2 regions of the Sphingomonas sp. PvP056 genome follow, and region 2 is predicted to be linked to the other one. Evidence: predicted binding sites of a transcription regulator. Region 2 holds the regulator's gene; the other holds the start of a gene.
What was found. Region 2 encodes LexA, which represses DNA repair genes until DNA is damaged. Its sites were predicted from a motif close to GTTCCNCNCTTGTTCT; they were not measured.
Positions count from the first base shown of each region.

Region 1: the regulator LexA is predicted to act here: its motif matches at 4,422-4,437, upstream of ABIC17_RS09380 (ImuA family protein).

Region 1 covers NZ_JBEPST010000003.1:353,663-369,267, reverse strand. The annotation lists gene ABIC17_RS09410 (transporter) at 1-319, shown strand, start outside; partial or broken gene ABIC17_RS09405 (DNA adenine methylase) at 323-1,159, opposite strand; gene ABIC17_RS09400 (hypothetical protein) at 1,216-2,028, opposite strand; gene ABIC17_RS09395 (RNA polymerase sigma factor) at 2,385-3,107, shown strand; gene ABIC17_RS09390 (hypothetical protein) at 3,159-3,533, opposite strand; gene ABIC17_RS09385 (hypothetical protein) at 3,662-4,078, shown strand; gene ABIC17_RS09380 (ImuA family protein) at 4,457-5,218, shown strand; gene ABIC17_RS09375 (Y-family DNA polymerase) at 5,133-6,923, shown strand; gene ABIC17_RS09370 (error-prone DNA polymerase) at 6,920-10,183, shown strand; gene ABIC17_RS09365 (PEPxxWA-CTERM sorting domain-containing protein) at 10,713-11,258, shown strand; gene ABIC17_RS09360 (glycine-rich domain-containing protein) at 11,316-15,209, opposite strand; gene ABIC17_RS09355 (hypothetical protein) at 15,478-15,605, shown strand, end outside.
Region 2 covers NZ_JBEPST010000002.1:600,169-615,773, reverse strand. The annotation lists gene ABIC17_RS07130 (universal stress protein) at 126-581, shown strand; gene ABIC17_RS07125 (glutathione S-transferase family protein) at 727-1,347, opposite strand; gene ABIC17_RS07120 (dihydrolipoyl dehydrogenase) at 1,375-2,784, opposite strand; gene ABIC17_RS07115 (M20/M25/M40 family metallo-hydrolase) at 2,937-4,250, shown strand; gene ABIC17_RS07110 (hypothetical protein) at 4,629-5,036, opposite strand; gene msrC (free L-methionine (R)-S-oxide reductase MsrC) at 5,102-5,587, opposite strand; gene arfB (alternative ribosome rescue aminoacyl-tRNA hydrolase ArfB) at 5,717-6,139, shown strand; gene ABIC17_RS07095 (RluA family pseudouridine synthase) at 6,339-7,013, opposite strand; gene ABIC17_RS07090 (M15 family metallopeptidase) at 7,085-7,891, shown strand; gene ABIC17_RS07085 (TonB-dependent receptor) at 7,997-10,330, opposite strand; gene ABIC17_RS07080 (molybdopterin molybdotransferase MoeA) at 10,594-11,784, shown strand; gene lexA (transcriptional repressor LexA) at 11,841-12,515, shown strand; gene ABIC17_RS07070 (ComEC/Rec2 family competence protein) at 12,506-14,701, opposite strand; gene gltX (glutamate--tRNA ligase) at 14,838-15,605, shown strand, end outside.

The sequences.
Region 1 (15,605 bases), on a different contig from region 2:
GTCAGACAAAATCTCGCTACAGGCGACCCCGATCGTTGCAGCGGCGGTGAACGATGACGGTCGAGGCCGCCACTCTCTCTACGGCAGCGCGGTTGAGATCGAATATTCACTAAGTGACGCGGTAAAGGCAGACCTTAGTGCGCAGGTGACGCGCGACGACGATCCCGATCCGCAGGTACGCGGTACGCCAGCGCTTGGCAGTATCGCTCTCTCCTGGCAGCCAAGCAGCAACATGCAGCTAGACCTTGGTACTAACGTCGGTTTGAACAGAGCTGCGCCCGATGTCGAGTTTTATGCTGGTATCTCTCACCGCTTCTGACGCTCAGTTCCGAACAATCAGCTCCTTGACGCGCTTGCCGCCGCCGCTTGAGGCGGTTGCAATGGTATAAGTGGTCTCCACCTCAATCAGTTGAAATCGGTCAAACACTTCCCTGGCGCCGTCTGTGGCGTTGATCGTCAGGATGAAGCGCCCGGCGATCCCCGCCAGCTGGTCGGCCAGGCGTTCAAAGTCCGCACGCTCGAACACCCCCGGACCATAGTCGCCCTCGCACCCCCAATATGGGGGATCCAGGAAGAACAGCGTCCCGGGCGCGTCGTATCGCCGGATCAGGTCGGCATAGGGCAGGCGCTCGATCACGACGCCGGTCAGGCGCTGGTGGAGCTCGTCGAGCATAGGCGCGAGCTTGGTCACGTCGAAGCGCGCCGGCGTCCGCCGATCAACGCCGAAGTTGCGACCGTCGACCTTGCCCCCGAACGAGAGCCGCTGGAGGTAAAGGAAGCGCGCCGCCCGCTCTAGGTCGGTCAGCGTCTCCGGGGCGGCCGCGCGCAGTCGATCGAACTCCGCCCGGCTAGTGATCTGCCATTTCAGCACATCCATGAACTGGGGATAGTGCCGCTACAGGATCCGAAAGAGGGTGGTGACGTCCGCGGAGATATCGTTGATCACCTCGGCGCGGGGCTGGCGCGTCCGCTTGAGGAACACCCCTCCCATGCCGACGAACGGCTCGACATAGGTGTCGTGGGGTGTCGCATCGATTAGGGCGCACAGACGGCGCGATAGGTTGCGCTTGCCGCCGATGTACGGGGCAGGCGGAGCGATCGGGCGGACCGCCTTTGACCGCAGTTCAGTGCTTAGCGTTTTTGGGCTTTGGTGGCGCATCCACGAGTGTTGACCACAAACGCGATCTTGTAGGAAAGTGCTTTTGCCATCATGCCTTAGCTTACGGGTGCGAGCAGATTGAACCGGAGATCGTCTGCCAGATAGGCTTGCACACGAGTATCTGCCGGAACTCTACCGCTGGTCCCATGAATGAAAACCATTGGCCAGGAGACAAGCAAAGCACCCCCGATGGAAAGCAAGCCTTGTCCTCGACCCTGACGAGTCGAGCGCCCTGTTAAGCGCACAGGTCCGCTTGGTGTCTCTACGTAATTAATTCGGATATCGATCTCACCACGCTTTCCGAAATGACCATTGCGCTCCGAACGCATGACTTCACCGACAGCTATCGATCCAGCGGGAACAACGATTTGCCCGCGATGGATCAGGGGTTCTGCAACTTCGAGGTAGAAGCGATCACCCGGGTGATTAATTTTCGTATTAAGTTCGGATCGGGTGGCGAGCAGCAGTGGCGTGCCCATTGGGAAGGCAGCCATATGGCTGTTGGCGGAAGTCGGCGCTGTCCAGTGCACGTTATATTGTGCTCCCGCGACCGACGGCAGGCAGGAAGCCAGTGCAATACCCGCAGCTAAAACACGCTTCATTTTCGGTGCCCCCACATGACAATCGGGGGGACCGTATCCTGTTTTGCTGAAGAGGGGCTTACCGTCTGTGGTAAACGCCTCAATGCCGTCGGCTCTAGTCGGGTGTCGTAGATTATGGTTCGGTCCGGTGCCGTGGCGTATCACGCACCAGCTTTGTTTGCCGCGGTAGCAGGCTTGCTCTTGATTTTGTAGGTGGCTCGCCGATGGCGAACCGAGGATGCCCGAATGAAGCCTATCGTCGCCGCCACACCCGACCAGGTGCGCCAAACATTGCGGTCGCTCGCAGCCGAGCGCGGCATCAAGCTCCGCGAGCTGTCTCGCCTGCTATGTCGAGACGGAGGTTACCTGACGGGCTTCGTCTGGGGCCGGGGACCCGATCGGCTGCGATCAATCGAAGGGCAGCTGCTAGCGCAGTTCTTTCAGGCGGATCCGCGCCTGTTCGGGGAGCGAAAGGACTAGCAAAATTCCTATGTTGGCTCCGGCACTTACTCGATATCTGACTTGCAAGCGGCGTCCAGATTCGTAAAATCTATCCAGCCAATCCGTTCCCCCTCCCGGTGTTGGGGTTGGCTAGGGCCGCAGCCTCGGGCCCTCTCCCAGCTGCGGCCCGATACCGGCATCATATGGAACGCGGGCTGCCGGGGTCTTTCATCACGTTGGAAAACAGGTTCCTCATAAGGATATTGTCGTCAGTTGTTAAGTTGCTGGCAAGCTTGCCGGTTTATTTGGCCGTTTTTAGCATTGGCCAATCAACAATGTATCGAAAACCCTCGGGCATTAAAACAAATGCGCATGCCGGCTTTGCCGACGCTCTTAGCGACAATACACGCTCTCTCCAGTCTTACGCGCGACGCTTAGCGGGAAACGCCCCTGATGCGGATGATCTCGTTCAAGAAACCATATTGCGATGCTGGTCGGCGCGAGAGACTTTTCAGCCTGGGACGAACATTGGGGCGTGGAGCCGCGTCGTGATGAGGAACACGTTCTTATCGAGTCATCGGCGTGACCGCTTTCATGGCGATCTACCGGACGACGCGTTTGATCGCATAGAGGGCACCTCGGGCGGGCAGGATTTGGCACTTGAACTGCGGGATGTTGGATGGGCGCTCGAACAGCTTAGTCCCGACGAACGTGAAGCAGTAATGCTCGCAGTGCAGGGCCTCTCGGGTGCGGACGCTGCGTCGCAACTCGGAATTTTGCCAAGCACCTACAAAAGCCGTTTGGCAAGGGGGCGAGGACATCTGCGCGAACTCATCGACAACCCGGAAGCCCAACCCTACGCCCCGCCTTCAAAACTGCGGCACGCGCTTAAGACGCGCAATTGGCATGGTGTTGTAATTGGATAGCGCACCTAATCTGTAGGCGTCGACGTCGAAAAGATGCCAAGGTGTGCGCCACTAAGACGGCAGTGATTTTGCCTCGATCACGACGGTACGGATTGCGTGAAACAGGTTGCCTACCGCCGCTCTATAACCGTCCAAATCGGCCGAGATCGCAGTGGGACTCCATTTTGTTACGTGGGTATTAACAAGCAATCCAAGTGCCGAGACTTTCTGATCGAGGGATAGGCACACAACTGCTTGCGATGGTGCTTCGTTGCGCAGCCGCGAACATCGGCCCTCAAGTTGCACGAGGAAAACTTGCAGCGCCATTTTGCTTTTAAGACGAGACGACAGCAGCTCTCCTATGCTGGAGGGTGTCATGCGATCCATCGCACCTTGGACCACGTCTAAACTGGTCAACAGTTCATGGGCGGCCGTTTCAGTCCTCATTGCACGATCCTCGTACGAGAGCAGGGCTTATTGTGCTCTCAGTTAAGCCGATGACAACGAGTATGCCTCTAATCTAAACGCCGCGTTGATTTTGCAGAGTTTTCGTACGTTCAGAGGTAACCCCGAAAATGGCTCAGGCCGATCTAGAGACGTTCTCTTTTCACAACACCGATGGCCCAAAGGGGTGGCAGGGGTTCTCAGTCGAATGGCAGCGAGGTTTGATACGAGGCGAGGCTGAAGGCTTTTGGAGCCTCCCCATGACCGAGCAACATGTTGCGGCCTGGATCAAGTGCGTCAGACGCATTCATTCCGAAGGGCGGCCAGTACGGGTAATTGCAGACCTTCGCCGTGCGCAGACGCAGTCCCAAGAAGTGGCGAGTATGGTTCAGCGCCAGGTCGCAGGCCTTTATCGAGAGGGTGACCGTATTGCCGTCATTGTGGAGGCAAGCCTACTAAAAACGCAACTACGAAGGGTCCTGAACAGTGACCGGGCGATGTATTTTCCCGACGCCGACGAGGGTGAGCGCTGGGTTCTGAGCGACTAGTTGAATGGCGGGAGCCATTCCGCCGTGATTTTGAACGACAGCCCGAACCCAAAACCTATTGCAGGACGTCATGGAGGAGCTAAGTTGTCCCCAGCCCTGCTAAACCCTCCCTGGTTACGCATAGGCTAGGGCCGCAGCTTTCCTGCAACGTGCTGCGGCCCGATCACAACGGCTATCGTTCGATCAGCGCCTGCCGAGCAGCTACCGCCATCTCACGGAACGCAGACTGCCACGTTCCGCCCGCCTCGCTTCGTGGCGTTTGCCCCCTCGAGACGGCTCATACGGCCGCCCTACCATTTGCCGGCACGACGACAGATCGACTTGACCTTCGTGTTCCATTGGCGGAACATAAGGGGAACAATCGAGTCGTACCTCACAATGTCTACCGCCCCCAACCCCGAAGCGCTTAGCATAGCTCGCTTGCGAACTATCGCCATTCCGGCGACCGACTACCGTGTTCTGCCGTTTGGCATTGATGCCATCGATAACCGGTTGGGGGCAGGGGGACTTCGTGCGGGAGCGCTCCATGAGGCGACGGCAAACAGCGGAACGTTGGTTGACGATGCAGCAACTACATTGTTTCTCGCTGGTATTGCGGCACGTGAAGCTGCCAACACAGGCGGACCTGTGTTATGGGCGTCGTGCCGACATGACCTCTATGCTCCGGGGCTGGAGCAGGCGGGGTTGTCTTCGGCAAGTGTGCTCTATGCGCAACCGACAGACGATGCCGCGCTGCTCGCCGTAATTGAGGACGCGGTGCGCGACGGCACCCCAGCGGCGATCGTCGCTGAGGCGAGCAAAGTCTCGATGGTTGCAACGCGTCGTCTGCAGCTGGTCGCGGCTGAAGCCGACATGCCGGTACTACTACTGCGTCGTCGACGCGGCCGCGACCAGGATCCTTTCGCCGAACCTTCTGCCGCGTGGACGCGCTGGCGGATCGGTTCCGCGCCTTCGGCACGCCTAGAGGTCGCGGGTGTAGGAAAAGCGACATGGACGGTCGAATTGGCGCGGCAACGCGGTGGTGAAGGCTTTTCCCTAACTGTGGAGGGCAGCGATGAGACGGGTCGTCTCGCTGTTCCTGCCGAACTTAGCCATCGAGCGGCTGAGGCGGTTGGAACGGCCCGCTACGCGGCCGCCTGAGCGGCCCGCCCTGCAACTGCCGGTCGACGACCATCCGGGTGCCTGTTCGGTGCCGCGGGGCGGCGGTTGGCGGCCTGGCGCCCGCTGGGCACGGACCAGTGCGCAGTCGCGTGAAGATGTCGAGGCGCAGATCGCGTCGCTCCCCGTCCATGCGCAGCCGCCAATGCGGGAGCTTGGCAGGCGATCGGAAGCGGCGAGCCACCCGTACAAGGCGCAGGCGCAGGCGCCTGCGTTGCGGCTCGCCACGCCAGTTATGCCCCCGGTCCAGCATGCGCCACTCGCTCTCGTTGGTAAGGTCGGCCGGCGCGAAGAGGTTGTCGCTGCCTGCAGCGGTGCGCAGGCGCTCGGCATCCATCCCGGTATGGCCGCCACCCACGCCCGCGCGCTGGTGTCCGATCTCGACTTTCGTCTGTTTGAGCCGGAAGCCGATGCAGCACTCCTCGATCGCCTCGCTCTGCTGGCGGTACGGCGCTGGTCGCCGATCGCGGCTGTCACCCCGGCTGATGGCCTTTGGATTGATCTCGCCGGCTGCGATCACCTCCATGGCGGAGAAGAGCGGTTCTGCCGTCGTCTGCTCGCCTTTTGCCGTCGTGCAGGCTTCACCGCGCGCATCGCGGTCGCCGATACGCCGGGGGCCGCCCACGCGCTGGCCCGTTTCGGCAAAGCCGATCTTACTCGCGTCGAGCCGCACGGCACGGTCGAGGCGCTCAGCCCATTGCCGATCGCCGCGTTGCGCCTGACGCCCACGGCGTTGACCGCTGCGCGCAAATTTGGCTTCGAGCGGATCGCGGATCTCCTTCCGGTCGCGCGCGGCCCCCTCGCGCGCCGTCTCGGGCTGCCGGCCATCACACGCCTTGATCAAGCCTTGGGCGGTGTCGCAGAGCCTATCACCCCGCGAGAGGACATAGAGGTCCCGGCCGTCGAACGCCGACTACTGGAGCCCATCAGCACTGCTGAGGCGATCGAACAGGTCATGGGTGACCTCCTAGGCGATCTGGTCGTGCTGCTGCAGGCGAAAGGTGTTGGCGCACGTTCGCTCCGCCTGACGGGAATGCGTGTCGATGGCACCGAGCAAATCGTTGCGGTCGGCACATCCCGACCGACACGGGAGGTCTCTCACCTCCTGCGGCTGCTGAAGCTGCGGATCGAGCGCATCGATCCCGGCATGGGGCTTGAGCAGTTTCAAATGGTGGCGCCGCACACGGAGCCGCTCGACGCGGTTGATCTGGGCGCCGTCCTCGCAGGCGAGACGCTGGTGCGCGACCCGGCGCGCCTGGTCGACTTGATCGCCGGCAGGATCGGAATGCACTCGGTCTTCCGCATCGCTCCCGTCGAAAGTCATGTCCCGGAGCGCGCCGTGGTCAAGTCCGATCCCAACGAGCTGCCGGGAACATGGCCTGAGTGGAAGCGGCCGATCCGTCTCTTCGCCCATCCAGAGCCACTGCATCGCGTGATCGCCCTGATGCCTGACCAACCTCCGCGCCGCTTCGAGTGGCGCGGCACAACGTACAAGGTGGTTGGGGGCGACGGTCCTGAGCGCGTCCACGGTGAATGGTGGCGGCGCGACGCAGAAGTGTGGGCGGTCCGCGACTATTACCGCGTCGAGGACGAGACTGGCGGCCGCTACTGGGTCTTCCGTCGTGGCGACGGTTTCGAGGACGACACCGGCGACCTGTCCTGGTGGATGCACGGGGTCTTCGGATGACCCACTATGTCGAGCTCCAAGTGCTGACGCACTTCTCGCTGCTGCGCGGAGCGTCCAGTCCGGACGAGCTGTTTGCGGCAGCTGCCGTGCTTGGCTACCCGGCGATCGGCGTCAGCGACATCGGCACGGTCGCCGGCGTTGTGCGCGCATGGGAGGCGCAGAAAGCCACTGGCGTCCGCTCGATTGCGGGAACGCGCATCGATCTCTCGTGCGGCCGTCGCTTGCTGCTTTACCCAACGGATCGTCCGGCGTGGTCACGGATCACCCGATTGCTGACCGTCGGCAAGAAGCGGGCGGGGAAGGGCGGCTGCGTGATGCACTGGCACGACCTGGAGCCTTGGTCTGAAGGTGTCGTCGCAATTCTGCTTCCGCATGAGGCGGACGAAGAGAACCTCGCGGCGCTGAAGGACCTGAAGGCGATCTACGGGCGGCGCGGCTACATGGCGCTGTTCCAGAAACGACGGCCAGGCGACGCGGTCCGCATCGATGCGCTGGCGCGACAAGCTGGCGTAGCGGCAGTGCGGGCGGTCGTGACCGGCGACGTGCTCTACCATGCGCCTGAAGCACGGCTGCTGCAGGACGTGGTGACCGCGGTGCGCGAGAAATGCACCGTCGACGAGCTCGGCTATCGCCGTGAAGTGAACGCCGATCGCGCGCTGAAATCGCCCGACGAGATGGTCCGGCGCTTCCGCGCCTATCCCGATGCACTGCAGGCGAGCGTCGACATCGCGCGGATCTGCACCTTCAATCTTGGTGAGCTTCAGTATCAGTACCCACATGAGAAGCTGATCGACGGTTTGACGGCCCAGGAAGCGCTTCAGAGGTTAGCTACCGAAGCGGTCGAGCGAATGTTCGATGGCGACGTGCCGCAGGCCTATACCGACCAGATAACGCACGAAATGCGGCTGATTGGCGAGCTTGGCTACGCGCCGTACTTTCTGACCGTCTACGCGATTGTGCGGGAAGCGCGTCGGCGCGGGATCCTGTGTCAGGGGCGCGGATCGGCTGCCAACTCGTGCGTCTGTTTCGTGCTTGGCGTGACCTCGATCGACCCGATCAAACATGAGCTGCTATTCGAAAGGTTTGTGTCAGGGGAGCGCCGCGAGCCGCCCGACATCGACGTCGACTTTGAGCATGAGCGCCGCGAAGAGATCATTCAGTGGATCTACGAGACCTACGGTCGCAACCACTCGGCGCTGACGGCCGTCGTGACGCGCTACCGCGCGCGGGGAGCAGTGCGTGACGTCGGCAAGGTGCTTGGTCTGCCGGAGGATCTTACCTCCTCACTGGCGGGGCTTGTCTGGGGCTGGTCGGCCGACGGCGTAGGCGAGAAGCAAGTCGAGGAGCTCAACCTAGACATCGGCGATCGCCGGCTCCGCCTTACGCTTGAGCTTGCTCGAAAACTGATTGGTGTGCCGCGGCACATGTCCCAGCACCCGGGCGGGTTCGTCCTGACCCATGATCGTCTTGATGATCTGGTGCCGATCGAACCAGCCGCGATGGAAGACCGGCAGATCATTGAGTGGGATAAGGACGACATCGATGCGCTGAAGTTTATGAAGGTCGACGTCCTTGGCCTGGGCATGCTCGGTTGCATGAACCGCGCCTTCAACATGCTCGAGGCGGACAAGGGGCTGCGGGTCGGGCTGGCGGACCTGCAGGACGACGACCCGGACGTCTACGCCATGATCTCCAAGGCAGATACGCTCGGCACCTTCCAGATCGAGAGCCGCGCGCAGATGTCGATGCTGCCACGGATGAAACCGCGGCGCTTCTACGACCTCGTGATCCAGGTGGCGATCGTTCGGCCAGGACCAATCCAGGGCGATATGGTCCATCCGTATCTTCGCCGGCGCGAGGGACTCGAGAAGCCGGAATACCCCCGGCCAGAGCTACGCGCGGTGCTGGAGAAGACGCTTGGTGTTCCTCTATTCCAGGAACAGGCGATGAAAGTCGCCATCGTCGGTGCTGGCTTTACCGCGGCCGAGGCGGACCAGCTACGCCGCGCCATGGCGACGTTCAAGTTCACAGGCGGCGTCTCGCACTTCAGCGAGAAGCTGATCGAGGGCATGGTCGAACGCGGCTACCCGCGCGAGTTTGCCGAGCGTACGTTCCGCCAGCTCGAGGGCTTCGGGAGCTACGGCTTCCCCGAGAGCCACGCGGCTTCATTCGCCAAGATCTCCTACGCCTCCTCGTGGATGAAGCATCATCACCCGGACGTGTTCTGCGCTGCGCTGATGAACGCGCAGCCGATGGGTTTTTACGCGCCAGCGCAAATCGTGCGCGATGCGCGCGACCACGGCGTCGAGGTCCGGCCGCCATGCGTCAACGCGAGCCGTTGGGACTGCACGCTGGAGAAGACAGGCGGGCGCTACCTTGCCGTGCGGCTCGGCCTACGCCAAATCCGCGGCCTGTCGAACGCTGATGGCGCAAAGATCGTTGGCGCGCGTACGATCACAGCCTTTGAGAGCGTCGAGGACGTCTGGCGGCGGTCTGGCGTACAGCGCGCCGCGATCGAAAAGCTGGCTGACGGCGATGCCTTCCACGGCTTCAGCGTCGATCGCCGCCAAGGCCTTTGGAAGGTGAGGGGGCTCGGCGAGGCTCCGCTACCGCTTTTCGCGGCAGCTGATCGATCGGCCGAAACCTTCAGCGCGGAAGGCCTCGAGCCAGACGTCGCACTGCGGCCGCTGACCGACGGCCGAGAGGTGATCGAGGATTACCGGGCGCTGCAGCTCTCGCTTCGCGCGCATCCGCTGATGTTCGTGCGCGACGAGTTGACGCGGCGCGGCGTTACCAAATGCGCTGACCTCGCCAACATCCGGGACGGCCGATACGTCGAGGTCGCCGGCATCGTCCTCGTCCGCCAGAAGCCCGGTTCCGCCAAGGGCGTGCTGTTCATAACGATCGAGGACGAAACGGGCATCGCCAATGGGATCCTGTGGCCCGATCGTTTTGAGGCACAACGCCGAACGATTATGTCAGCGTCGATGGTGGGCATGAAGGGGCAGGTCCAGAAGGAAGGCGAGATCATCCATGTGATTTGCAGCCGGATCGTCGACCATGGCGACCTGCTCCACCGCGTTGGTGACATGTCGTTTCCGCACCGGACCGGGCGTGGCGATGCCGCGCAACATCCGGGCTCGCCCGATCGTGGCGACAAGGGATGGAATCCAGAGCCACGCAACCAATACTGGCCGCCCCACGCCGACGGTATGGATCCGGAGGAGGTCGTGCGGTTCAAGTCGCATGACTTCCATTGATCCGTGTCACAGCTTCCACGTCACCAGCGTGTTGTCATTTCGCTGGCCATCCACATCCTGCGCAACGGGGTCACACGTTGCGCAGATTCCAGGGTTGATGGAGTAGAGGTGCGTCTCGCGCTTCGCTGTCTATTGCCGCACTGCCCGGAACGTTGGCCGCTCGAACTCTACTGGGATGCAGCGAAACAGGAAAATGAGATCGGTCGGGCACAAGGGGTGACTGCGGCCTTCAACGGGATCGTCCGACAACTACGAAGGGCAGGCCGGTATGAAGATGTATCGCCAAACTAATTACTATGGCGACAACTAGGCGGTGTGGACAAATTTAAGCCAGTGTCCGGCGGTGGCGAGGTGGACCATACCGAGGAATCTGCTGGCCAGTTGGTGGTAGCGGGTCGCGATCGCGCGGTTGGAGCGAACCGGCGTAACCCACTGGCGTAATTAACAGAATTTTCACCATTTGCGATTCGCCCTCTCGACTCGGAATGCTCTCCCGCGCAGCTTCTCGCGCGAAGACAGGGAGAAGAATATGCGTATCAACTTGCCTGCGGCTATCGCCGCGGTCGTATTGTCATGTGGGGTCTCAGCACCTGCCCATGCGACACAGAGTTTCTCGTTCTCGTACGGCAAGCCGCTTACGCTGACCCTGAACGCCGATTACTGGTCTTCCGATTTTACCGCGTCACAAAACTACGACGGACCCACAGATTTCTCCGATGCCGAATACTCGATGTCGATGTCGTATTTGAGCACGAGACTGAGCAAGTACGTGGAGTCCTATTCGTATCGGCATACAGTGCCGTTTTTCGACCCAAAGTCCGAAACGTTATACGGCGTAGGCGAGGGTGATACGGTCCCCTTCCTCGTGACTTTCACCTCGTTGACGCCGGGAAAGGCGTTCGATCTCATCGACGTTAATGCGTACCTGGTGCGCCATGGCAGTCCGCAGTTTCTCGACTTCGCAGTCGTCCCGTCTGTGCCAGAACCCTCGACATGGCTGATGATGATCGCTGGTTTTGGCATGGTGGGAGGGGCGGCCCGCGCTAGATACCGGCAGGCTGTCATTCGAGCATAACAGCTCACCCAGTCAATGCAGTGAGGGGCGACGTTATGCCGCCCCTTACGGTGCCCGTCATGGCTGGTAGCGAAAAACGATCAGTCCATCGCCACCCTTACCAACGCGACCGGTTGTCACGGTGGTTCCATCGACAACGCCCACTCCACCACCGCCGCCGCCGTATTTGCCGCCGCACGAGACGTCCTTTGCGACGATCATTCCAGTAGGGACGATGCCAGGCCCAGATCCGCCGCCGCCGCCGCCGACGCCAGCCGTCTCTCCGGAGAAGTAATCAGTCCAGACGGAGAGCATTTCCATGCTTCCGTTGCCACCGAGCTTCACAAGATAGTTGTCGCTCTTAGTGTCCCACATGCTTCCGCCGCCACCCCCGCCGACGCCGTCAGTAGGCGGCCCGGAACTGAACCTGCCGGAGGTGCCTTGCCCCTTGCCAAAGCGGTTATTCTCACCGCTGTTTTCGACGATCGAAGTGTCGGTTCCGGTTTCCGCGCCACCGCCGCCGCCAGAGTTGCCGGTGTTCGCGTTGAACCCGTTTCCGCCTTTACCGTATGGTCCGCCAGCGCCGCCGCCGCCACTGCACCAATTGTACAATGCCGCTGTGAATCCGCCGTTGCCACCTGCGTTGGTCACACGACCGACGTTACTTGCGCCGCCGAGGGCCGCGGCTGACGATGAGCCATCGTTCTTGCCGTTACGTCCCGCTGCCGCCTTCGCAATGGTTGCAGACTTGAAGTAGGTATCGGTTTGAGAACCGCCGAAGCCAATCTGGATTGGCACGACATCGTTCGCCGCAAGCGCAAGGATGGAGGCCCGATCCTCGAGCGCATACCCGCCGCCGCCGCCGCCCCCGCGGTTGTAGCTGTCGTTCGACAACAGACCATCCCCGCCAGCGCCGACGAGCTCGACCGAGTATGGGTTCCCGGGCTTGAAGTCCGACGGCACCTTAAAGTTGGTTGCACCGGCCTTGATCTGGACGGTTTTGACGAGCTTCAGGATCGGGATTGGATCACTCAGATACGGCGTGACGATGCCATTTGCGTCGGTCGTTACCTGGCGTCGAACAAGTTTCGAACCGGCGATCGCTTGCGCCGGTGTGGGCGTGTACGTGTCGGCGCTCGATACGGCCACGCCGTCGACCAGCCAGTGATTGACCACCGTGGCGTTCAGAAAGGTCAGGTCGACCGCAGTCTGCGCGGTGCTGTCGTATCCTGCGCTGGTGATGACCGGCTTCGTCGCCTGCCCGGGCACGGGGTACGCCACGTACTTTCCGGCCTGGCCGTCGAGCATGGCCTGCCACCGTCGGCTGTACTCCGGTGCGGACCATGGCGACACGCGGATATGATAGTTGTGGTTCTTGTTCGGGACCGGGGTGCCCATCTCCCAGTTGAAGTCGACTGCGATATCGAGGTTGGGAATGCGGCGCCGCACCTCCGACACGTGGTAGGATTGGGCGTAATATTTCTCGTACGAGTTCGTGTAGTTGAGCAGCATCTTGTACATCAGCTGGTTATGGCTCTGGATGCCATAGGCCACGCTGATTGCTGCCGGGATCGTAGTGGGGGTTCCAGATGAGGCGATGGTGATGGTCCAGTTGTCACCGTTCGTGGCGACGGCCTTGACCAGCATATTGCCGCCGAAGCCGGTGACGTTCGACCGGTTGCTATAGATGTAATCGCCGGCCACGGGCCTGCCGCCGACGTTCGCGGCATCGGTGCTGTCGACGGTGAGGACGAAGTCGGTCCCGCTGATGGCCATGGTGCTGACGACGAAGTTTTCACGGTAGATCACGTCGAGGCCGGTCGCGCCGCCCTCATAGGCGCTGAAGTTCAGGGGAATGCCGCGGTCATTGACGCGCGCGCCAAATTCGGTCGCCCATTCGACGGCATGGTCGATCGCCAATTCCTGCCCGCGCAGGGCAGGGTACAGGAGACCTTGGCCGGCAGCCTCCACGATCTTGCCCGCGGCCAGGTCGGCAGCGAGCGTCGTCGAGGTGTGCGGCACCATCGTGTAATAGCACTTCTGCGTCGTGAAATCGGTGAAATACTGGAGCATCGCGTACGACTTGCGGGTGATCCACTGGCCCTGACACGTTCCATCTTTCCAAGCGTCGGTGCTGTCGCCGAGCTGGCTGTACTCGTACAGCGCCGGCATGCCCGTGTCCGTGTAATCCTTCATCCCCAGGGTATCGAACAGGAGTGAGCATTCGCCTGCGGCGGGATTGACCTGCTGCATACCCGCGGTCGCGCGGACCAAGCGGGACGGGTTCGCCGCGAAGACGTCCTTCGCGATGGTGTATGCGCGTTTGCAGAGCCAGGCGTAGCCATGCTTGAAGGCGTACTTGTCAGCAGCCGTCCGGCGAAGGTCGGTGCCCGTGTCAGACGGGTAGAGAAGGCCGATCGCTCGGCAGACCTGCCAGCCGTGCGAATAGTAAGTCCCGAAATTCCAGATCTCGTTGCCCAGCTCGAGCCAGAACCGCAGGCCCGGCTTGAGATTGTCCCGGGCGAACTCGCAAAGGCCGCGGATATAATCAGGCGACGCCATCAGCGAAACGCAGACGTGCGCGTCTGTGCCCGCCTTGTTGCAGAGCAGGATGTGGTCTTCGACCGACCAGCCGTCGCGGTTGACGGGGAAGGTGCCGCCGGTCAGCGACGTCGCCGCGAACGTTTGTGGAACGCGCGGGATGATGAAGGTCTTGCTTCCAAGGTTGCCGACGTTCGTGCTGAGCACGTAGGTGCCCACGCCCCCGGTGCCCGTGCCGAATGCACTGACGGTCGTGTTCGCGGGGACGCCTGCGGAGGTCGGGATGGTGTCGCCAACCTTGATGCCGCTGCCGCGAGTGACGTTCATCGTCACCCCGTTGAGTGAGGCGGCCACATCCCATTTGGCCCGCAACAGCCAGTTGGCCGTGGGGTGGTTCTGGTAAAAGTTGGCGACGTCCGCCTCGCTCGTGGCGGTCGAGGGCGGCGTAATCGTGATGATGACGCGGCCGGGGTACGTCCCGGACCACGTCACATCGCCGGAGCCGCTCGGCGCTTTGATCGCAATGCTGAAATTGTTGCCGCGGGCGCCATAGGCATGCGCCATGGCCCGGCTGCCCATGCCGTTGACCAGCACCTCGCCATCACCGCCCCACGCGCCGTCGCCGGCATAGTCCGGCTCGCTGAACGTGATACCGCCGAGCGAAAGGACGGGCGGCTCCCAAAAGTCCGTCGCGCCGAGGGAGCCCGCAGGGGTGCGATCGGCCCACGTGATCGGCTCCGCGCTGTACATGAACGTCGTGCCGTTCGCGCGCGAGTAATCCAGGTTGCGCAAGCTGCTCAGCTTCGACACGTCGGCAACGAAGCTTGGCAGCCAGAACTCGTCGGTAAGCGGCACGCCGGCGTCGTCGCATTCCGTCACGAGAAGGTTCATGACCTTGCCGTTGCCGCTCGCGCTGTTGAAGGCCACGACGATCTGCGCAACCTCCTCCGGATAGTCGGGATTGGGCGTCCACATAACGGTGTACCAGCCGTCGGCGAGCTTCGTCAGCTGGTCGATCTTCGCCGGATGCCCGCCGGTCTCCTGACGCGGAATCACCTCGGCAACACGTTCGTCACCAGTCTGTGTCCACTTGATGCACAGTTTGCGCGCGTCTTTACCGGGACGGATCATGATCTTCCGGTAGTTTTCTCCAGCAGCCATGCTGATGAGGTTGCCGCGCGCGTCCATCGCACGTGCCCCATCGACAGCGCTGTAGCTGCTACCCTTCAGGAAGCCGGACACGCCGACCGCAAGGTTCGTGTGCTGGCGCGAAAGCTGGTAATACTTCTGCGGTGAGATGTTCATGCCGATGCGCGCGACTTTGCTCATCGGTTCGCGCGGAGCGATGCGCGCTAGAAGCTTCGGGATCGCCTCAGAAAACAGGTCGCCCGTAGGCGTGTTCGCGCCCGCGCCAAAATCAATGACATCCATTCGGGTTCTCCGTGGTGAGGTTCAGAGGTGCGTTTTTTTCCTGCGCAGGCGCGAGCGTTCCGACGCAGTTTGAGAAGCGCCGTTCTCAATGAGCAGTTGCTCAAAGGACGTTGCCGGTTAAATCGTGTGGTTAATGTCGGCACCAAAGGGGGGCCGAACTGGGCGGATGCCCAATTGCCGACGGAGTTGCATGACTATGCCGAGTGTCTCACGGGGAGAGGACTTTCGAAGTTCGCCTGCGGAAGCATCCTGGTTGAGGAAATTAGCGGTGGCCGCAGACACTGGCGAAGCGTGGTGGATCGCGTTAGGAGCGATGCTCCTCGGACTAATTTTGCCTCTGCTATTAGTAGAAGTGCCGCCCCTGACGGACTACCCAAACCATTTGGCGCGGGCCCT
Region 2 (15,605 bases):
CACGTCCTTGTTTTGACCGAATCCTATGGTCGCAGTCCTTCGCGCCCGATCACCGCCCGGTCAAGACCGACGCTTGCGTCATGCGGCAGTTAGCCCCACTTATCGGCAGGGGAGAGCCGGCGAAAATGCGCATTTATCTGGTGGTGATCGACGAAACACCTGAAAGCAGCATCGCGCTGCGCTTCGCCGCCCGGCGCGCGGTCAAGACCGGGGGCGGGGTGGAAATCCTGGCGTTGGTGCCCCCTACCGAATTCACGCCGTTCGGCGGCGTCCAGGCGACGATCGAGGACGAAGCGCGCGATCACGCCGAGGCATTGGTGACCGGCGCGGCGGGCACGCTGATCCAGGAATCGGGCCTCCGCCCCTCGATTACCGTCCGTCAGGGCGAAGGGCCGAAGGTGATCCGCGAAATGATCGCGGCCAACCCGGACATTGCGGCCCTCGTGCTGGCGACCGCAGCCTCGGGCGCGCCGGGGCCGCTGGTCGCGCATTTTGCGGGGCAGGATGCGGGCGGACTGCCGATCCCACTGATGATCGTGCCGGGCTCGCTGGACCGCGAAGCGATCGATCGACTGAGCTAATCGGGCCGCCGCATAGCCCGTTTTGCGCGCTCGCTCGGCATTCACTTTCGAAGGCAGGAACCCAAAGCCAAGCAACAACTTCTTACAGTCCGCTTGGCTCCTGGCACCCTGTCTTCGCAGAGGTTTCGCTATACCGCCGAGGCCGTCAGAACGTCTCCGGCATCATCGGTCCGCCCCGCGCCTGCGCTCGCAGGAAGCCCGGCTGCGCCTCAAGCCGATCGAGATAGGCAATGAGCGTCGGATATTCGTCGAGCAGCTTCGCCATCCGCGCCATCGCCAGAAAATAGCTCATCTGGATATCCGCCAGCATCGGGCGCTCCCCCATCAGGAACGGCTTGTCGCCCAAACCGTCCGCGATGTAGCCGAGCGTGGTTTGCACCATTGGCAACGTACGGTCGACGGTGGCCTGATCGCCCCCGCGCTTGGCCAGCAGCACCGTCACCACGGGACCTGCCGCGGTGCTCTCGACGAAATCGAGCCACTCCTCGTGCAGCGCGTGTTCCGTCGTCCGGGCTTCCGGGGAAAAGCGGTTCTGGCCATAGCGACCGTCGATATGGCGCAGGATCGTCGCCGATTCCGCGAGCATCAGGTCGTCGTCCATGATGACCGGCGACTTGCCGAGCGGATGGACCGCCTTGAGCTCGGGCGGTGCCCGGAATTCCGCCGTGCGCTCGTACCGGATGAGATCGACCGGAAGCCCCAGCTCCTCGATCAACCATAGAATGCGCTGCGAACGGGAATAGGCGAGATGGTGGAGAGTCAGCATTGGTAAATTCCTTCAAGAAGGGGAAAATCAGGCGCCGGGTGGCACGCCCTGATCGCGCGGCGACACCGGCGCGTGGACCTCGTGACAGATCGCGCGGAGCCCAGGCTTGAGCCCTTCCTCCAGCGTCGGGTGATAGAAAGGCAATTCCAGCAAGCTCGTCGCGGTCTCCCCGCGCATGATCGCCAGCGCGAGCAGATGCGCGATGTGATCCATTCCCGGACCGATCATCGCGGCCCCCGTCAGCTTCCCGTCGGGCTTGCTCGCAAAGATTCGCACCATGCCCTCGGCCTGCGCCATGACGCGAGCACGCCCCTGATCGTCATAGGGCGCACAGCCGATCACGCTGTCCTCGTCGGCTGGCGCACCCAGTGCCGCGACCGGCGGGTCAGTAAAGGTGATCGTAAACGGCAGATCGCGCTCGACCGGCACGACATTCGGGAAGCGCGCGGCGTTGCGACCGGCGATGGTTCCCTCGTTCGACGCCTCGTGGAGCACCGGCCGATCCGCATCCGCGTCTCCGGCGATGAACACCGGCGCATCGCCGCACTGGAGCGTGGTCTTGTCGAAGCACGGCACCCCGTGATCATCAAGCGACAGCCCCGTCTGATCGAGTCCCAGCCCGTTGAGCGTCGGCGCACGCCCGGTCGACACTAGCACTCGGTCGAACCGCTCGCGACCGCCATCCCAGCTGAGCACGACGCCTCCCTCTGCCGCCTCAGGCGACGCCTCGACGCCAAGATGCACCGTCATGCTCGTCCGCAGGATCCGCAGCAGTTCGTCGTGCACCACCGGGTCCTTGACCCCGCCGATGCGCTCCCCGCTCTCGAACACCGCCACGGTAACGCCGAGGCTCGCAAAGGCCTGCGCAAGCTCGAGCCCGAGTGCGCCGCCGCCGACCACGCCCAGCGATCCGGGCAGTGTCTCGCGTTCGAAGATCGTCTCATTGGTATCGATCAGATCCCCCAAGGCGCGAAACGGCTCGGGCACGATCGGCCGCGATCCCGTCGCGATCACCACCGCACGCGCGGACACGGTTCGCCCGTCGTCCAGGGTCAGCGTGGAAACGCCGCTGAACCGCGCCCGGCTTTGCACCGCGACACCCTCGGGCAGATCATCAAAGCCCGTCTTGGTCGCCGCAACAAAGTGATCCCGCTCGCGCCGCACCCGCGCCATCACGCGCGCGCCGTCGATCTCCGGGGTTGCGTCAATCCCGAACACCGACGCACGCCGGACCGATTTCGCCGCAATTCCGGCCGTCACCAGCAGCTTGGATGGCATGCACCCGACGGTCGCGCAGGTCGTCCCGACAAAGCCTTCGTCGATCAGCAGCGTCCGCGCGCCCTCTGCGCGCGCAACGCGCTCCGCGGCCAACCCCGCGGTCCCCGCGCCGATCACGGCGACGTCGCACGTCAGGTCGGCTGTTTCGGTGTCTGCCATCGGATGTCCTTGAAAAGCCATTGCGACCTGCACAACGCCGGGCGCGCCGGATGGGGCCGGGCTCCTTCGGAATAATGGCGTCGCTGGTCGCGCGTCACATCTTGCCGACACAAGCCCTTGATGCACGGCCGCTTCCCCGTCACCATACCGTAATGCGCACCCTTCCCCTCCTCGCCCTGGCGATCCTCGCCACCCCCGCCTTCGCCCAGAATGCCACCCCGCAAGCCCCCGACCCGGCCCGCCTCAAGGCCAGCGTCGAAAAGCTCGTCAGCTTCGGGACGCGCCACACGCTCTCCTCCGCCGACGATCCCGTCCGCGGGATCGGTGCGGCGCGCAAATGGGCAGGCGGCGAACTCACCCGCATCGCGGATGGCTGCAACGGCTGCATCACCGTCGCCAACATCGCGCAGACCGTCACCAACCCGCGCGCGCCCAACGGGGCCAACATCGTCGACGTGCTCGGCTTCCAGCAGGGGCTCGACCCCAAGCGTGTCGTTATCGTCGGCGCGCATATCGACAGCCGCGTCACCGACGTGATGGACATCACCAAGGATGCCCCCGGCGCGAACGACGACGCGTCGGGCGTGGCGCTGGTGCTCGAGGCGGCACGCCTGTTGTCGAAGGAGAAATTCCGCGCGACGATCGTCTACGCGGTGTTCACCGGCGAGGAACAGGGGTTGCTCGGCGCGACGCTGCTCGCCGACACCGCGAAGCAGCGCGGCTGGACCGTCTCGGCAATGCTCAACAACGACATCGTCGGCAATACGGTCGGCCAGAACGGCGTGCGCGTCGCCGATCGGGTGCGCGTCTTCTCGGAAGGCATCCGCGCGTCGGAGGATCTCCCCGCGCAGATCGCGCGGCGTGGCAATGGCGGCGAGGACGACGGCCCCTCGCGGAGTCTCGCAAAGGCGATTGACGGCGTCGCGCAAGGAATCCCCGGCGGGCTCGACGTGATGCTCGACCGCCGCCCGGATCGGTTCGGGCGCGGCGGCGATCATGAGCCGTTCCTCAAACTCGGCTATCCCGCGGTGCGCTTCTCGGTCGCCGCCGAGAATTATACGCAGCAACATCAGGACCTGCGTACCGAGAATGGCGTCGTCTACGGCGACACCGTCGACAAGATGGACTTCCCCTATCTCGCGAAAGTCACCGCGATCAACGTCGCGACAATCCGCCGCATCGCCGCCGCCCCCGCCGCGCCGACCGGCGTCACGATCGCGGGCGCGCTCGCGACGGATACGACGGTCAAGTGGGAGCCGGTCGCAGGCGCGGTGCGCTACCGCGTGCATTACCGCCGCAACGACGTGCAGGACTGGCAGAAAACGGTCGAGGTGGCGGCACCCGCGGTTACCGCTGTACTGAAGGACGTGATCGTCGACGACACGTTCGTCGGCGTCGGCGCAGTCGGCGCGGATGGCGCGGAGAGTCTGGTGACGTTCGCCGGGCCAGAACCGCGCAAACGCTGAGGCTGCCCGGTAGCGCCACGCCCACGGGGTGATCGCTTCCCCAACTACGTTCGCTTCCCCGGCGAAGGCCGGGGCCCAGTAGAGGGCGGTTCATGGCGGCGGCCGCGCTTCGCTTCTGCGACCTTCACTACTGGGCCCCGGCCTTCGCCGGGGAAGCGCACGTATGTGGGATACGGCAAACTCTGGTAGCGCGACGCCCACCAGGTAATCGCCTCCCGCCCAACCCTTACCCCTTCCCCGGCGAAGGCCGGGGCCCAGTCGAGGGCCGGTTATCGCGGCGGCAGCGCTCCGTTGCGGCGACCTTCGCGACTGGGCCCCGGCCTTCGCCGGGGAAGCGTAAAGGAGTAGGGATGGATGGGCAGGCCTGCCGCGGTCAAACTACGATCGCGACCGCCGCCGCGCCCGCACCCGCTTGCGATACCGCGGTGCGGCCACCGCTTCCGGAGAGCCATAAGACGCGCCGCTCTGTACCGTCACAACGCTGCTCCCCCCGGCCTCATACCGCCGCGCAGCCCCGCCGAGATACGCCCCGTTGGTCGCATAACTGGTCACGCCACCGCGCGAGACGACCAGCGGCATCACGACCACCGGCGGATCGTCCACTGAACCATAGCCGCCATTCCGCTCGGCGCGGTCGGCCGCATCCCGCACGATCTCGCCCGCATCCACATACACCGGCGGTGCCGCATCCTGTTGCGGTGCCGGCGCACGCGTCCGTTGCGCCTCGCCCGCGGTCGCGCCGAACAGCGCCGCCATCGTCACCGCCAAAACACCCAGACGTACCATCACATCACTCCCAGCAACGCCTGCGTGCCGGAGGAACGTGAAACTTCGGTAAACCCCCGTGCCTGTCAGCCCGCGATCCGCGGCGCGAGCAACGCCATCAGCGCCTCGCACCCGGCGGCATCCTGCGCGTCGAACCGCGCCGCGCTCGGGCTGTCGAGATCGAGCACGCCGATCAACCGGCCCTCATGCACGATCGGCACGACCAGTTCGGACCGGCTCGCCGCGTCGCACGCGATATGCCCCGGGAAGGCGTGGACGTCCTCGACCAGCTGCGTCTCCAGCGTCTTCGCCGCCGCCCCGCACACCCCGTCGCCGACCGCGATGCGGATGCACGCGGGCTTGCCGAGGAACGGCCCGACGACGAGCTCGCCCGCGACCATCCGGTAGAAGCCCGACCAGTTGAGATCGGGGAGATATTGCGCAATCAGCGCCGCTGCATTCGCCATGTTGGCGATCGCATCGTGCTCGCCATCGGTCAGCGCGTCGAGCGCGGCGTGCAGGTCGCGATAGAGTTCGGCCTTGGAGTCCGCGGACACCGCAAATTCGTACATCGTCTTCTCCGTCGCGCGGCTGGCCTGCGCGCGCGTCCGCTCTTGGCAAAGCGCGACGCGCGGAACAACCTCCCTGTCCTCGCACGACTGCCAATCGACCCGCCCGCGCCTTTGGATTAGGAGCACCCCATGGTCGCCATCCCCGTCACCCGCTCGATCAGCATCGACAGCGAAGAATTGCAGGAATCGTTCACCCGCGCGGGCGGCCCCGGCGGGCAGCACGTCAACACCACCGACAGCGCGGTGCTGCTTCGCTTCGACGTCGGCGCGTGTCCGACGCTGCCCGATGCGGTCAAGAACCGGCTCGCGGTGCTCGCGGGATCGCGACTGACGCGCGAGGGCGTGCTGGTGCTGCGCAGCGAAGGCGCGCGGTCACAGTTGCTCAACCGTCAGGAAGTGCGCGAGCGGCTGCTCGACATGATCCGCGAAGCCACGATCGTCCCCAAGCGCCGCCGCCCGACCAAGCCGTCCAAGGCCGCCAAGACCCGGCGGATGGAGGGAAAGACCAAGCGCGGCACGGTCAAGTCGCTGCGCGGTCGGGTGACGGATTGACGGGTCGCGTGGCCCTCGACTGCCCAAAACCCTCTTTACCCGTTCGTGCTGAGTAGCGACCGAGTAGCCCCCTTGGGGCGTATCGAGGGCGCGTATCGAAGCACCGTTCCGCGCGCCACCCGTCCTTCGATACGCCGCTTCGAATTTGCTCAGCAGCACCTCAGGACGAACGGGGGGCGGGCAAAACAGTCCGCGCCAATCAGCCCTCGCTAAACCCCGCCGCCAGGAACCGCTCGGGGAGCGGCGCCTTCGCCACGATCGGCTCCTTGCCCGCGCGCGGGATCGTCAGTTCGGCGGCGTGGAGCAAGGTCTGCCCCCCGCCCTTGCCATAGACCGGATCGCCCACGACCGGCGCGCCGAGCCCTTCCAGCGCATGCACGCGGATCTGATGCGTACGACCGGTTTCTGGAATGAACTCAACGAAGCTGCGACCGTCCTTCACAGACAATAGCCGCCATGCCGTGCGCGACGGCTTGCTGCCCTTCGCCCCCTGCGGATCACCGACCATGCGCCAGCCGTCCTCGACCGTGCTGACCTTGGCCAGCGCCAGATCGATCAGCCCGCTGGCCCCCTCGACCCCGTCGCCAATCACGCCGTCGAGCACCGCGAGATAGCGCTTGCGCACCAGCCCCTGCTCGAACGCCTGTTGCAGCTTGGCGTGCGCCTTGGGGTTGCGCGACAGCAGCAGGCAGCCCGACGTATCGCGGTCAAGCCGGTGGACCGGGACCGGCCAGCGCTTGAACCCGAAGGTCAGCCCGTCGAGGTGGTTTTCGAGGCTCAGCGAACCGTCGCGGGGACGGTCGACCGGGAGCCCGGCGGGCTTGTCGATGACGAGCGCCTCGCCGTCGAGGAAGAGTACATGATTTACCAGCATGCGCGCCTCTTGCCACCGCAAGCCCCGTCATGCCAGTGCCGCCGCGGCACCGGGCAGCGAGAAGACGTGTTTTGCGGAAATTCAAGTCGGCGGTGATCGCCGCAGCGGCGCTCGCGCCGGTTGTCGTCCCGCCCTCCGCAAGTGCGGCTCCGCGCGCGCCCGAACCCGCCGTGCTGGTCGCGGCGGCGGATGGCCGAATGCTCGGGCATTTGCCGTACGGCGATGTTCCGACAGGAGAATTGGTCGCGGTTCCGGCGGGGTTCTCGGTCGGCGCGACCTGTCGCCTCAACCGCGCGGTGCTGCCCGATCTGGAGCGGCTGCGCACCGCCGCCGCCGATACCCCCGGCGTTGGCAACACCCTGCGCGGCATTTCCTGCCATCGCAGCATCGCGCACCAGACCGCGGTTTTCTGTCACGGCGCGCATCACGCGGCGTGCGTCGACGCGATCGACCGGGCCCGCTCGGTCGCGCCGCCGGGCTATAGCGAACATGCCACGGGCTATGCGATCGACTTCGGCCTCCGCCCGACGCGTGCGTGTCCCGACGTCAATTACTGTTTCGCCTCAACCCCCGCGGGGCAATGGCTGCTCGCGCATGCGTCGGACTACGGCTTCGAACTGTCGTTTCCTGCGGGCAACGCACAAGGGGTGACGTGGGAGCCCTGGCACTGGCGCTGGGTCGGAACCGGGCCGGATGTCCCGGGAGCCGCCGCCGCGCGATCGTTGTTCGCGCGGGCACGCAGTACGTTTCCCGCCCGCCCCGCCGCGCGCGACGTCCGGGCGGCCAATGCGGCGGTCGTGCCGGTGCCGGTCGGCAGGCTCGCCCACGCCGCCGTGCCCCTGCCCGACATCAGTCGAGCAAGGGTCCGCCGTCGATAGTGTTTCCCTGCGAAAGCAGGGATCCAGGGTAACGAACGCTGCCGCCCGCAACCCTGGGCTCCTGCTTTCGCAGGAGAACAAGTGGCACTAAACTCCCGAACGACCTCAGAACTTTCCGGCCAACGAGACGCCGATGATGCGCGGATCGTTGTACACGGCGGCGTTGTAATTCTCGATCACGCCCTTGAGGTTCTTCTCGTTGGTCAGGTTCCGCACGAACACCGCGAGTTCGTACTTGTTGTCCGGCGCGACATAGCCCGCCTTGAGGCCGGCCTCGAACGTGCCGTCCGAGGTGAACTCGGCGGTCTTGTACAGCACGAAGCTGGTATACCCCTGCACATTGGCATCGCCCGCCAGGAACAGCGACCCGCCATTGCCAAGCGGCACGTCGTAGCGTGTGGTCCCATTGAACTGATATTTCGGCGCGTTGGGCAATGGGTTGCCGTCGATCTGCGCAAAGGTGTTCGCCCCCACACGGATCGTCGGGTCCTGCACCGTGCAGGTGATCACGCCGCCGAGGATGCAGGCCTGCGCATAGACGCGCGGATCGTTGATCTCGGTGTGGAGCACGCTGCCGCCGAGTCCCAGCGTCAACTGGCGCACCGGACGCCACGTCAGCTCCGCCTCGCCGCCCCACGCCTTCGCCTTGTCCGCGTTGAACAGCACACCGTTGCCGAACGAGTCGTTGCCGTTCAGCTGGATGTCGCTGACTTCATAATAGAAGCCGGTCGCGTTGAAGCGCAGCGTGTTGCCGAACAGGTTCGACTTCACGCCCGCTTCATACGACATGATCGTCTCGGAATTGGCGGTGGTGAAGTCCGCATTGAACACCGCCGACCGGCCCTGGATCGTCGGCCCGCGGAAGCCGCGCGCGACGCGGGCATAGACGCTGACGTTGCGGTCGAACTGGTACAGCGCGCTCGCGTCCCAGCTCGGCTGCGTGTCCGACAGGCGGACGTAGCGACGCCCGGTGTAGCTCGATACGCCCGCCGCATTGGCGTTGGCGACGAGCAGACGGGTCGACTTTGTGTCGTTGGTGACGCGCACGCCGCCGGTCAGCGTCAGCTTCGGCACGATCTCGTAGCTCACCTGCCCGAAGCCGGCGTAGGAGGTGTTGATGTCGCGCAGCAGCACGCGGTTGTTGGGGTTGGGGCGCGTGCCGTTGAGATCGGGCTGCGTCAGGAACACCCCGCGCTGCGCGAATTCGGTGATGTCGCGGGAGTCGAAGTAGATGCCGCCGATCTGCCACTTGAACCGCCCTGTGCCGTCGTCCGACAGCCGGACTTCCTGCGTCAGCTGGTCTAGATCGCGGATCCGGCCCTGGCTCTCGCCATAGAAGCGCGTCCCCGCAAAGTTGGTCGCAGCACCGCCGTCGGTGTCGCCACGGCTGTAGCCCGACGTCGTCTCCCACGCGCTGATCGAGGTGAGCACCACGCCGCCAAAATCGTTCTTGAGGTTCAGCGATCCGCCATAGGTCTTGTACGCCTGCGGGTTGTTCGCCGCCTCGTCGAGCGCGACCGACGCGCGCGGCGCGGCGCTGACGTCGTTCGACCCACGCTTCAGGGCACCGCGATGGAAGATCGTCGAGGTGCCGCTGTAATCGCGCGCATGCGCCGACAACAGGCCGGTGAAGCCGGTGTCGGGCGGGGTCAGCATCAGCTGGACGCGGACGTCGCGCTCATCGAAGCCGCCGAGCTTGTCCTTGCCGCCGACGGTGCCGTCCGCGCTGACGCCGATGTAGGTGTTGTCGACCCAGTTATCGCGGTGCTGGACCAGCCCCGACACGCGGAACGACAGCACGTCCTTGACGATCGGCCCGCCCACGCCAGCGTCGAGCGTCGCGGTATTGTAGCTGCCGTAGGACGCCGACGCGCGGCCGTGGAACTCGTCGGTCGGGCGGTTGGTGTCGAACTTGATGATGCCCGCGGTCGTGTTGCGACCGAACAGCGTCCCCTGCGGGCCGCGCAGCACTTCGACCTGGCGGACGTCGAACACCGGGTTGGACTTGAGCACGACATGCTCAAGCACGACGTCGTCCTGGATGATCGATACCGGCTGCGACGCGCCAAGATAGAAATCGATGTTGCCGAGGCCGCGGATGTAGAAGCGCGGGAAGATGCGCCCGGTGGTGGTCTCGGCGTAAAGGCCGGGCACGCGGTTGGCGAGTTCGAGCACATCGCCGCCGCCGGTCTGGAACGCGCGCAGATCGTCACCGCCGACGACGCCGACCGAGATCGGCACCTTCTGCAAATTCTCGGTGCGGCGCTCGGCGGTCACGACGATGTCGCCCAGGCCCTCCTCGGTTGCGGCAGCACCCACCGTTGCGGTCGCGGTCGCGGCAGGTTCGCTCGCGGTTTGCGCCCAGGCAGCACCTGTCGCGAACAGCGCGGTGCCTGCGGCTCCCGCCAGCAGCAGCGACTTTACGACGGTCTTGTTCACAAATAGTCCCCTTGATCGTACCCGGAGCACCGCAGACCGACATCGCTGCGAACACCCGCGGTGTCGCATCCAGGTCGGTTCGGTCTGAGTGGCAGCGCTTCCCCGTCGGCGGCGCTAGGGACGGATTGTTGCTGATTCATGACAAAGCATGGCCAAACAAGGGCATAAGCTCAGGTCTGCGATCGACTGTTGCCCGGATGCACCACCTCCGCATCGCCATCAGGGGTCGACGCGACCGGACCGGTAACGATAGAGACCAAGCGATGACCGAACGCCCTGCCCTGCTCGCCGTCGACGACGCGCTCACCCGCCTGCACGCCCTTGCACCGAAAATCGCAGCTGAAACTGTCCCGCTGCGCGCCGCCGCGGGGCGCTGGGCGGCGGCGGACGTCGTCGCGCGCCGGACCCAGCCCGCGCGCGACCTGTCCGCGATGGACGGCTATGCGGTTCGCTTCGACGATCTCGGCGGCCCCCTGCGCTTGATCGGCGAAAGCGCCGCGGGGCACCCGTTCGACCACCCGATCGGCGCGGGCGAGACGGTCCGCATCTTCACCGGTGCAGCTCTCCCGCCCGGCGCGGACGCCGTGCTGGTCCAGGAGGAAGCCGCACGGGAGGGGGACGAGGTCCGCCTCGCAGGCGACGGGCCGGTCCGCGGCGGCAACATCCGCCGAGCCGGGATCGACTTCGCGCAGGACCAGACGCTGATCGCGACCGGCGACCGGCTGACCCCGGCGCGGATCGCGCTGGCGGCGAGCGGCGGTTACGGGACGCTCAGCGTCGCGCGGCGGATCCGTGTCGCGATCGTCGCGAGCGGCGACGAACTCACCCTGCCGGGCGCGCCGCTCAGCGACCGGACCTTGCCGGAATCGAACGGCGTCATGCTCGCGGCGATGCTGGCGGACCTGCCCGTCGACGTCGTCGATCTCGGCATCCTGCCCGACCGGCTCGACACGATCACCGAGGCGTTTCGCACCGTCGAAGCCGACATTCTCGTCACCACCGGCGGCGCGTCGGTCGGCGATCACGACCTGATCCGCCCAGCGCTGGCGGCGGCGGGCGGATCGATCGACTTCTGGCGGATCGCACTCCGCCCGGGCAAGCCGATGCTCGCGGGCAAGATCGGCGAGATGCTCGTGCTCGGCCTGCCCGGCAATCCGGTGTCCGCTTATGTTACCGCGGCCATCTTCCTCAAACCCGTGATCGCCGCCATGTCGGGCGCCCGCGAACCGTCGCCGACCGCTTACCCCGCGATCCTCGGCGCACCGCTGCGCGCCAACGACCGCCGTCAGGATTACATGCGCGCCGTCACCCGCGACGGGCGCGTCTATGTTGCCGACAGCCAGGATTCGTCGCTACTCGCGACGCTCGCCTGCGCGGACTGCATGATCGTCCGCGCACCGTTCGCCCCGGCGGCCGATGCGGGCGACTCGGTGGAAATCCTGCCGATCGCTTGACGTCCATCTTTATGTTCCGTATAGGTTCGTCGTCTGTTCCGACGAAAGGGCCCGGAATGCTAACGCGCAAACAGCATGAGTTGATCTGCTTCATCAACGACCGGCTGGAGGAGACGGGAGTCTCGCCCTCGTTCGAGGAAATGAAGGAAGCACTCGATTTGAAATCCAAGTCGGGCGTCCACCGCCTGATCAGTGCGCTGGAAGAACGCGCATTCATCCGCCGCCTGCCCAATCGGGCACGCGCGCTGGAAGTGCTCAAGATGCCCGAACGCGGCACCAACGCCCCGGCCAAGGCAGCACCGGAAACGGCACCGGCCAGCCCGCGCGTCGTCCCACAGCCTGCCAATGACGTGATCGAAATTCCGCTCCATGGCCGGATCGCCGCTGGTGTTCCGATCGAGGCGTTCGAGGGCGCGTCGATGCTGTCGGTGCCGGCTGCACTGCTCGGTGGTGGCGAACATTATGCGCTCGAGGTCGCCGGGGATTCGATGGTCGAGGCTGGCATCCTCGATGGCGACTATGCGCTGATCAAGCGTCAGGAGATCGCGCGCGACGGCGAGATCGTCGTGGCTTTGATCGACGACAGCGAAGCGACGCTCAAGTTCTTCCGCCGTGAAGGGGCGATGGTCCGGCTCGATCCGGCCAACCGCGCCTATGATCCGCAGCGGTACAAGCCTGCTCAGGTCCGCGTGCAGGGCAAGCTGGCCGGGTTGCTGCGCCGCTACGACTGATCATCGGCGGATCGCCGCCGCCCGAAGCGATGTCGACGCGCTGGCTTTGCGCTACGTGGGTCGGGCGGCATGATCCAGGGGTGTGCGTCGCCCGGGTGGCGCACCGTCCGGATGGTCGGTCGACGGCTGGCGAAGGCGGTCAACGCCAGAGCCTGTCGCGGAAAGGTGATCGCCACCCCGCCGGTCCGCGCCAGCAAGCTCCTGTCTAGCCGCAACCAGCGCGGGCGACAGCGACGCGGCAGCCAGCGATCGCTGATCACGATATCTGCGGCAGCACAGGCCCGGACCAGATCTTCGATCGGAACCGCATAGGCGCTCCGCGTCGCCAGCACGGTCCATTGCCGCGTTCCGACGGTTCTCACCGCCATGCACAGATCCCGACTGCACCGCGCATCCCGCTGATCCGACCACAGCACTGGCAAGCCCGCGACGCCGCCGCCCTGCGCCAGCATGTCGGCGGTATAGTCGCCGGTCCTGTCGCGCAGCAGCGCAACGTCACCCGCTCGCGTCCGGATCGCCACATGGCGTCCGTCCCCGGTCACCAGCAGGTCGGGCGCAGGCGTGACGATCGCCCACGCCGCACCGATCACGAACGGCACGATCCCCAGCCGTCGCCAGTGCGTCCGCCACAGCGCGATCCAGATCCCGCCAATCGCCATCGCGGCAAATGCGCCCCCCGGCATCGCGGGCAACGGCGCGACCGAACCGGGGATCGCCGCCGTCGTGCGGGCAATCCACAACAGCAGCTCGAGCGACATCCGCGTCGCCCACCACAAGGGTGCGCCCAACCCGATCGTGTCGAACAACAGCGCCGCTGCCTCCAGCGGCATGATCACGAACGTCGTCAACGGGATCGCACAGATATTGGCGACGGCGCCGTAAATGCCCGCTTTCTGGAAATGATAGAGCGAGATCGGCAGCAGCGCGGCCTCAACAACCAGTCCGGTCAGCAGCAACGCACCGATACTGCGCGCAACACGGTTGAGGCGCGGTTCCTCGCGCGCCGCGACCAGCGCACGGATGCCCGGGTGATCGTTCCACGCGATGATCGCCACGACCGCCGCGAACGAAAGCTGGAAGCTCGGCCCGGCGAGCGATTCCGGGTATAGCAACAACACGACGAGCGCGCCCGCTGCGACCAGGCGCAGCGTCAGCGCCTCCCGCCCCAACGCCAAAGCGATCAGCACGCACAGCGCCGCGACGCACGACCGGATCGTCGGCACCTCCGCCCCGGTCAGCATCGTGTACCCGATCGCGACCAGCGCGCCCGCCGCCCCCGCCACCAATGGCAACCTCCAGCGCAGCGCCAGCCACGGGATCAGCGCCAATAACCGCGTCACGACGATCATCGTCGCCGCAACCGCAGCGGTGATGTGCAACCCGCTGACCGACAGCAGATGCGCCAGCCCGGAACGGCGCATCGCCTCGGTATCGGCGAGCGGGATCGATCCCTGGTCGCCCGTCGCGAGCGCCGCTGCGATGCCCCCCGCCCCGCCGCCACCCGCACGCGCCTGGATATGCCCGGACAGATCCGCGCGCAGCCCGGGAAGGATCGACGGTCGCCCCGGCGCGACGATCGCTACCGGCGCAAAACCTCGACCAGTCGCGCCGATTCCGTCGAACCACGCGGTGCGCGCATAATCATACGCCCCCGGCACCGAAGGCTCGGGCGGCGGCAACAGGCGGGCCGACAGCCGCAACACCGCACCCGGCCCCAGCCCGGCGGGGACATCGACCGTGGCGAGATTGATCCGCAGATGCTTTGGCAGAACCGGCAGCGGCCGACCGCTCGCATTGGGCCCCGCGATGACGGCAAGCGGCGCCAACCGAAGCCGCACCAGATCCCGCGCCGGCAACGGCTCGATCCGTTCGACGCGCGCGACGAACGTCGCGATCGTCGGACGCTGCAGAACGGAATGCGCGACGCGCTCCGACCGCCACCAGATCAGGCCGATCCCCAGCGCCACGGCAAGCGCCGCGACCCCAAGGCTGCGCGCCGCGCGACCGTATCGCCCGAGCGCTGCACAGCCGAGGCCAACCGACAGCGCGACCAGCATCGCGATCTGCCAATCCGCGCGGCTCGGCAACAGGAACCACAGGGTGATCCCGGACCCCAGCATCACCGGCAACCACAAGGGAAGCTGGTCGCGTTCCGCCTCCAGCCACCGTTCGAACGTGTCCGCCATACCGCGTCCAGCAACGAAAAATTGCGACAGCCACCAGCGCACCCCGGTTTGAAGCGTGGCAAAGCGCGTGCTAGGGGCGCTGCAGGCTGATCCGGCCATCGAATTTCTAGTCTGGGAGTATGCGCGGTTGAGCGCAATCACTGAAACCACCACAACGACCGACGGCACGCCCGACGTTTCCGCCGGTACCGTGGTTACGCGCTTCGCGCCGTCGCCGACCGGCTTCCTCCACATCGGGGGCGCGCGCACGGCGCTGTTCAACTGGCTGTACGCGCGGCATCATGGCGGGCGGTTCCTGCTGCGGATCGAGGATACCGACCGCGCCCGCTCGACGCAGCCCGCGATCGACGCGATCCTCACGTCGCTGCGCTGGCTCGGGCTCGATTGGGACGGCGACGAAGTGTATCAGTCGGCCCGCGCCGATCGTCACGCCAAAGTCGCGCACCGCATGGTCGAGCATGGCCACGCTTATCGCTGCTACCTGACGCCCGAGGAACTCGCCGCGATGCGCGCCGAGGCCGAAGCTGCGAAGAAGCCGCTGCGCGTCCGCAGCCCGTGGCGCGACAAGGCTGCCGAAGCCGACGACAGCCGCCCGTTCGTCGTCCGCCTCAAGGCGCCGACCGAAGGCGCGGTGACGATCGAGGATCGCGTCCAGGGATCGGTCACCGTGCAGAATGCGGAACTGGACGATCTCGTCCTGCTTCGGTCTGACGGTACGCCGACCTATATGCTCGCGGTCGTTGTCGACGATCACGACATGGGCGTGACGCACGTGATTCGCGGTGACGATCATCTCAACAACGCTTTCCGCCAATTGCCGATCATCCGCGCGATGCAGCAAATCGAAGGCGGTTGGCCCGATCCCGTTTATGCACACATCCCGCTGATCCACGGGTCGGACGGC